DNA from 3 places in the Arthrobacter sp. KBS0703 genome. Region 2 is predicted to be linked to each of the others. Evidence: riboswitches for the same ligand, from Rfam matches in the RefSeq annotation. Region 2 holds a riboswitch; each other region holds the start of a gene.
The links. A riboswitch is a leader RNA that binds a small molecule or an ion and turns the genes downstream of it on or off. The one in region 2 is predicted to bind cyclic di-AMP.
Positions count from the first base shown of each region.

Region 1: it holds a riboswitch for cyclic di-AMP, as region 2 does, so the genes downstream of both, B1A87_RS24055 (hypothetical protein) here and B1A87_RS14360 (M23 family metallopeptidase) in region 2, are expected to answer to the same signal.
Region 3: it holds a riboswitch for cyclic di-AMP, as region 2 does, so the genes downstream of both, B1A87_RS17925 (hypothetical protein) here and B1A87_RS14360 (M23 family metallopeptidase) in region 2, are expected to answer to the same signal.

Region 1 is NZ_MVDG02000001.1:3,238,835-3,241,090, forward strand. Features, by position in the region: gene B1A87_RS15010 (HAMP domain-containing sensor histidine kinase) at 1-1,120, shown strand, start outside; cyclic di-AMP (ydaO/yuaA leader) riboswitch at 1,216-1,379, shown strand; gene B1A87_RS24055 (hypothetical protein) at 1,385-1,858, shown strand; gene B1A87_RS24060 (hypothetical protein) at 1,855-2,166, shown strand.
Region 2 is NZ_MVDG02000001.1:3,092,114-3,094,369, forward strand. Features, by position in the region: gene B1A87_RS14355 (C40 family peptidase) at 1-118, opposite strand, end outside; cyclic di-AMP (ydaO/yuaA leader) riboswitch at 171-364, opposite strand; gene B1A87_RS14360 (M23 family metallopeptidase) at 480-1,301, opposite strand; cyclic di-AMP (ydaO/yuaA leader) riboswitch at 1,306-1,549, opposite strand; gene B1A87_RS14365 (metal-dependent transcriptional regulator) at 1,685-2,256, opposite strand, start outside.
Region 3 is NZ_MVDG02000001.1:3,857,717-3,859,972, reverse strand. Features, by position in the region: gene B1A87_RS17930 (hypothetical protein) at 1-463, opposite strand, end outside; gene B1A87_RS17925 (hypothetical protein) at 674-1,456, opposite strand; cyclic di-AMP (ydaO/yuaA leader) riboswitch at 1,458-1,657, opposite strand; gene B1A87_RS17920 (SulP family inorganic anion transporter) at 1,748-2,256, opposite strand, start outside.

The DNA.
Region 1 (2,256 bases), 150 kb from region 2:
CCAGACGCCCTACGGCGACGTCATGGTGACCGGGCTTCCCCTGGCCGACAAGCAGAGCACCCTGACGTCCCTTGTTGTGACCATCACGATCGTGTCGCTGGGCGGAATCGTGCTGATCGGCCTCGCCGGAACGGTGCTCATCCGCCGCACCATGAAGCCGCTGGAGCAGCTCTCGGAGGTGGCCACGCAGGTTTCGCGGCTGCCGCTGGATGCCGGTGAGGTGGCGCTCGCCGTCCGCGTCCCGCCGTCGAACGCCCATCCCGGAACTGAAGTGGGCAGCGTGGGCCACGCCCTCAACCAGATGCTGGATAACGTCTCCAACGCGCTGGAGGCGCGGCAGGAGAGCGAAATGAAGGTCCGCCAGTTCGTGGCCGACGCCTCGCACGAGCTCCGCACCCCGCTCACGGCCATCCGCGGCTACACCGAGCTGATGCGCATGACCGAGAAGTTCACGCCGGACGGCCAAAGGTCCCTGGCCCGCGTCCAAAGCCAGTCCGAGCGGATGACAACCCTGGTGGAGGACCTCCTGCTGCTCGCCCGGCTGGACGAGGGCCAGCCGCTCAAGCTCAGCGACGTGGACCTCACGCAGCTCGTGATCGAGACCGTCAGCGACGAAAAAGTCATGGCCCCGGACCGCATCTGGCACCTCGAACTACCTGAAGAGCCGGTGGTGGTCCGCGGCGACGCCTCGCAGCTGCACCAGGTGCTGGCCAACCTGCTGTCCAACGCGCGCAAGCACACCGGATCGGGAACCACCGTGGTGACCGGCGTGATGAGATCGGCCGACGGCAGCGCCGTGGTCACCGTGACGGACGACGGCGCCGGCATCCCGCCGGAGTTCGTGGACCGCGTCTTCGCACGCTTCGCCCGCGCAGACGCGTCCCGTGCGACGCCGGCGCAGGTCCTCTCGCCCGCCGGCTCCGGCGGACGGACCGCGGCGGCGGCTTCGGGAACGGCGGCCCCGGGGTCCGCTTCGGCAGAGGGAACCAGCGGCCTGGGGCTGTCCATTGTGCAGTCGATCGTGGAAGCCCACGGCGGCACCGTCGAGGTCACTTCGCGGCCCGGCCGGACCGAATTCGCCGTCCGGCTGCCGGCGCAAGGCGACGCGCCGTCGTCGTGATCTCCGTTACCCAAATGTGACTTAAGCGTTTGCCTCCTGTACCGTCGATAGGGTGTTGCTCCCGTTAGGGCAGCACTTCCGGATGGACGCCCAGCTCTGCCGCTTTCCCGGATTCCGCATGACCAGGCAGAGGCGGGGGGAACCAGAGTCCCGGGCTTTTCGCATCAGCCCTTGGGGTGAAGCCGACACGTGAATTTCCGTGCGGCCGGATGACCTCATCCGAACCCGACAGCTAACTCCGCAGGTGTTGAGAGGCAATCCACCATGTCTGAATTCAAGGTAAAAGCGCGCCCTGAAGGCGCTCCCAAGCAGTCCCGGCAGAAACTTTCCCGCCATCGCGCCGAGCCGGCAGCGCCCGCCACACACTGGGGCCGGATCACCGCCGGCATCCCGTCGTTCGGCCGCCGCGCAGCCGTAGTGACCACCGCCTGCGCCGTGCTCATCGGCGTCGGCGCGGCAAGCCAGGCAGCTGAGCAGTCCGCACCCCGGGCCAGCTCCGCAGCGGCGACAGCCACGGCGTCCCCCGCGCCGACGCTCAACTTCGACAAGACGCTCATCGCTGCCCTGCCCGCTCCGACCGCAGCCGCGCTGGCTCCGCAGTCCGTCGCCAAGCGGCGGCGCCCAAGGCCGCTCCGGCGCCCGCCGCCCCAAAGGCAGCCCCGGTGCCGGCCAAGGCTGCTGCTGCCCCGGCCGCCAAGGTTGCCCTGGCTCCCAAGCCCGCGGCCGCCGTCCCCGTGAACGACCCCGCCGGCGCGCAGGCCTATGCGGCCGCCAAGCTCGCTTCCTATGGCTGGGCCGCGGACCAGATGCAGTGCCTGCAGACCCTGTGGACCAAGGAGTCCGAGTGGCGCACCACCGCCACCAACGCGAGCAGCGGCGCCTACGGCGTAGTGCAGTCCCTGCCTGCCGAAAAGATGGCGAGCGCCGGGGCGGACTACCTCACCAACTACCGGACGCAGATCAACTGGGGCCTGGACTACGTCAAGGAACGCTACGGCTCCCCCTGCGGCGCGCTGAACTTCCACCTCGCCAACAACTGGTACTAACCCAGACTGTGAGCAACTGAGGGCGGCGCGCATTTCTGCACCGCTTTGAGGTTGACGAAGGGCCCCGGATCCGCGTGATCCGGGGCCCTT
Region 2 (2,256 bases):
TAGCCGGCATGCCAATGCTCAGGATGAGCCCTGAAGCAGCTGCGATGACAGCTGCCTGGCGACCTACTGTGCCAGCATTGACGCTTACTGCCTTGGACACGGAGTCCAACGGGTTCATACGAACCGTTTGCGCACGGTGGCGCGCAAGATTGTGGCGTGAAGACACGAAGGTAGCCTCTCCCAATGCCTACGAGGTGAGCTGTCGGATTCGGATGGGAGTCACCCGGCCGCTCTGCTTCCTGGGAAGCTTTGCGACTTAACCCCAAGGTCTTCTTGCGAAGACCAAAATTGGTTCCCCCGCCTCTGCCAGACGATGTAATGCGAACGGACCTTGAGCGGTGGCAGAGTTAGGCAATCCACTCAAGAGCGTCAACTTCGGAAAAGTTGACGCGGTTTAGACGGTACAGGACTTCGGAGCGAATGTCACATTCAGGTCACGGCATGTCACAAGAATGAGAGAGCACTCCATCGGCTTTGGCTCAGAGCCAGCCGGTGGGGTCAACGACGTCTCCGTTGACCATCACCTCGAAGTGGAGGTGGCAGCCGGTGGAGGCGCCGGTGGTCCCGCTAAGGGCCACGACGTCGCCCCTGGAGACCTTCTGGCCGACCTCGACACTGAATGACGACAGATGGTTATACGTCGTCTCCAGGCCGTTGCCGTGGTTGATGACAACGCGGTTGCCGCCACCGTAAGGGTGCCAGCCCGCGAAGGTGACAGTGCCGCTGGCGGCCGCGAACACAGACGTGCCGCACTGGGCCGCAAAGTCCTGGCCGCGGTGGAACTCTCCCACGCCGCCCGTAATGGGGCTCACGCGGTAGCCAAAGGGCGAGGACTTGACCAGGGTTTCGAGGGGTGATCCGAGGGTTCCTGCGGACGCGGCGCGGGAAATGCTGCCGGCGGACTGAGCGCTCAGGAGCTGCTTGAGTTTGCCGTCGGGGTCACCCTGGGTGGACACGGCAGTGCGGCTGAAGTCCACCTTGGCCGCGGCCTCAGCGGAGACTTCCGGCTGGGCAGGCGAGGCAAAAGAGGCGGGCGAGGAACTCTCCCCCAGGGCCATGACGGGGCTGGTGGCGGGAACCGTGACGGTCAGCAGGAGACCGGTGGCAGCGAGGGCGACTCCGGCTTTCTGGCCCACCCCGCTGGCTGCGGCAAAGTCCGTGACCTGGCGGAACGGGCCCCGGCGCCGACGAGCCTCGCGCTGCGCATCCCGGGGGCGTTCCGCGGAGAAGGCTTCAGGGAGGCGCGGCTCCGAAGCGGGACCGGTCGCGCGGCGGCGGCCCCGGGCATGCTGCATGGTCAAGAACGTTTCCTCTCTGGATAGCCTGCGAAGTTAGCTGTCGGATTCGGGTCAGAGAGTTCATCGACCCGGTCCGCCGTGACAAGCCTTTTCGGCGCAGGGGTATCCCGGGAGATTCCTTCTGCGGAAAGTGGCTTGCTGCTGCGGACTTCACCCCAAGGCTGTTTCAACAGCCGCTTGTGGTTCCCCCGCCTCTGCCAGTAGGTGCTTCGTGCTACTGATCCGCTGGCAGAGTTCGGCTCCAGATCAGGTAACGCTTTAGTATCGGCGCTGCCTTTTAACTATAGGTGATTAAGCTGCACGGTAATAATTCCGTTATCTTGCCTGTGCAAAAGTTGTAGGGCGTCCTGCCAACAGATGTCAGACAACCCGCGCATGGTGCGGGTTTAGCCTACGCGGACGAAGACGTGGGCGGCCACTTCGGGCGGCAGCTCCAGTGCGCCTTCGAACCCGGGGACACGCACGGAGATGTACTCCCCCACACGCTCGAGGGACACCGCGGCGCCAGGACGGATCCCACCTTCGTCCAACTGGACCAGCAGCTCCGGTTCAACCTGGATTGGTTCCGCCAGCCTGCTGACGGTCACGCGGGAGTCCGGGCCGTAGCCGGCCATGGCGTCGAGGAGGTTCAGGACCCCGTCCGAGAATGCGTTCGACGGCTGCCCGCCGAGCGCCGCCAGCCCGGGAATCGGATTGCCGTACGGCGACTCCGTCGGATGGTTGAGCAGTTCGAAGATCCTGCGCTCCACACGCTCGCTCATGACGTGCTCCCAGCGGCAGGCCTCGTCGTGGACGTACGCCCAGTCCAAGCCGATAACATCGGCGAGGAGCCGCTCGGCAAGGCGGTGCTTGCGCATGACTTCGGTGGCGCGCTTGCGGCCGGTTTCGGTCAGTTCGAGGTGTCGGTCGCCGGAAACAACCACGAGCCCGTCGCGTTCCATCCTGCCGATAGTCTGGG
Region 3 (2,256 bases), 770 kb from region 2:
CCCGGATTTGCTCGTTTGCGCGGTCCAGGAAGCGGTTGACCGTGTCGGGGTCGATGCGCCCGTCCGTGCGGGAGAGGATGATCAGCGACTTCCAGAGCAGGGACTTTCCGGTGACCGCGCTGATGAGTCCTTCGAGGGCGAGCTGACCTGTGGCTCCGTCGGGGGAGTGCAGCGGATTCAGCGGATCCAGTTTGCCGATCTGGGCGCTGATCCACGACAACGGCTTCTTGTAGGCCGGCATGTGCAGATGCATCAGGTCGGAGAACTCGTGGAGCGCTGCCTTGTCCGCGCTCACTTCCGCGGCAAGGTGGCTGAGGGTGGTGCCGTGCGGCGTGCCGTCCCAGGTTTTGGCCGCCTGTTCGAAGAGGCGCTCTCCGGCGGCTGCCGCTATCAGATGGCTGTGCAAGTACGCGGACAACGAATTGTCATCGATGGTTCCGCCGTCGATGTTGCTCTCATTCACGGTCTTTTCCTCCCGGTGGCGGGCCGTCGTAATGGCTGTTCTGTCAGCATACTGATTAGTCCGCGGCTGGTGCAGGGGGATTTGGTGCGCATCCCCGGATGCTGCGGCGGGACAGTGAAAGGGCCGGCGCTCCGCTGCCCCCAAGGCAGCGGAACACCGGCCCTCCACGCGGTGCCCTAAGAGCCCCGCTGAATGCATGTTGTGGCGCTGTTAAGCCGCGGCCCGCACGAACGTGACCGGGCCCGTGGCGGTCAGCCAGGACAGCGGGTGAACCACGGTCTGGTTGGAGCCGTTCATGCCACCGCTGAGAACATTGCCGTTGCCGACGAAGATTCCCACGTGGCCGGACTGGACCACCATGTCGCCGGGCTGGGGGGTGGAGACGACGCTTCCGTAGTTCATGAACTGCATCGGGGCGAGGTCGCCCACCGGGATCCCGGAGGCGCCCAGTGCCTTTTCAACCATGGCGGTGCAGTCTTGGGTGATGCCCAGCTGGGCGTAGGCGGACGAGACCATGGAGGCGTTGACGCTGCCGGCGGCAGCCGCAGGGGCCTTGGCCGGAGCCGCCGCGGCCTGGACGGTGATTTTCGCCGGAGCCGGAGCAGCGACGGGTGCGGCCACGGGCGCCGGAGTCTCTGCCACGGGCGGCGCCTCCACGACCGGGGCTTCCACGACGGGAGCCGGGGTGGATTTTACGATGGGGCGCTCGTAGTCAATCCGGACGCTGGAGTCCGCACTCAGCGGAGCCTGCGCCTGGCTGACAGCCTCGGGTGCCGCGGCGGGTGCGGCGGCCGGGGCCGCGTCCTGCTGTGCGGGTCCGTTGGCGGCATTCGCGGCGATGCTTCCGGTGAAGGCAAGCCCCGACGCCGCGAGGATGACGGCGGTCTGGCGTCCCAGTCCTCCGGCCGTGACGGCGCGGGAGGCCGAAACGAGCGGATTCGAGCGGGTGGCGGCTGCGCGGCGGCGGCCAAGGATACTGTCTCTTATACACATCTGAGCCTCTCCCGATGCCTGCGAGGTGAGCTGTCGGATTCGGATGGGAGACACCCGGCCGCACGTCCTGAACAGAAGCAGGAGCTGCGCGGCTTCACCCCAAGGCCCGTTCAAGCGGGCCGAAAATTGGTTTCCCCGTCTCTGCCGGACATGGTCTGCGAACGGATCCCGGGCTGCGGCAGAGTTAGGCAATCAGCGCGGGAATGCCCTCTTCGGTGAAAAGGGCACCTTTTCCACGGTACGGGAGGCTCTTCCGAATGTCACATTAAGGTAACGGCACCCTGCGGTCCCTTAGTGGCCGGCGTTGAGCTTGCCCGCGAGGCGTTCGCGCATCTGGATGCTGGCCGCATTCAGTCCGATCAGTTCGACGTCCCGGCCGTGCCTGCGGTACTTCTCTGTCACGGCGTCCAGCACAGCGATGGTGGAGGCGTCCCAAAGGTGCGAGGCGTGCAGGTCGATCACCACTCCGGCGACGTGCGGCTCCGAGTCCCGGGCGTAATCGAACTGGGTGTAGAGGTCATTCGACGACGCAAAGAACAGCTCGCCGTCCACGGTGTACGTGGCCACGGTCCGGCCGTTCAGCTCCACCTCGGTCCGTTCCACTGTGGCAAAGTGGGCAACCCGCCGGGCGAACATCGCCATCGCGGCGAGCACCCCGGCGCCGACGCCGATCGCCAGGTTGTGTGTCACCACCACGGTGGCGACGGTGATCAGCATGACGGCCGTTTCGGAGCGCGGCATCCGCTTCAGGGTTTTCGGGGCAACCGAGTGCCAGTCAAAGGTGATGGCCGAGACGAAGA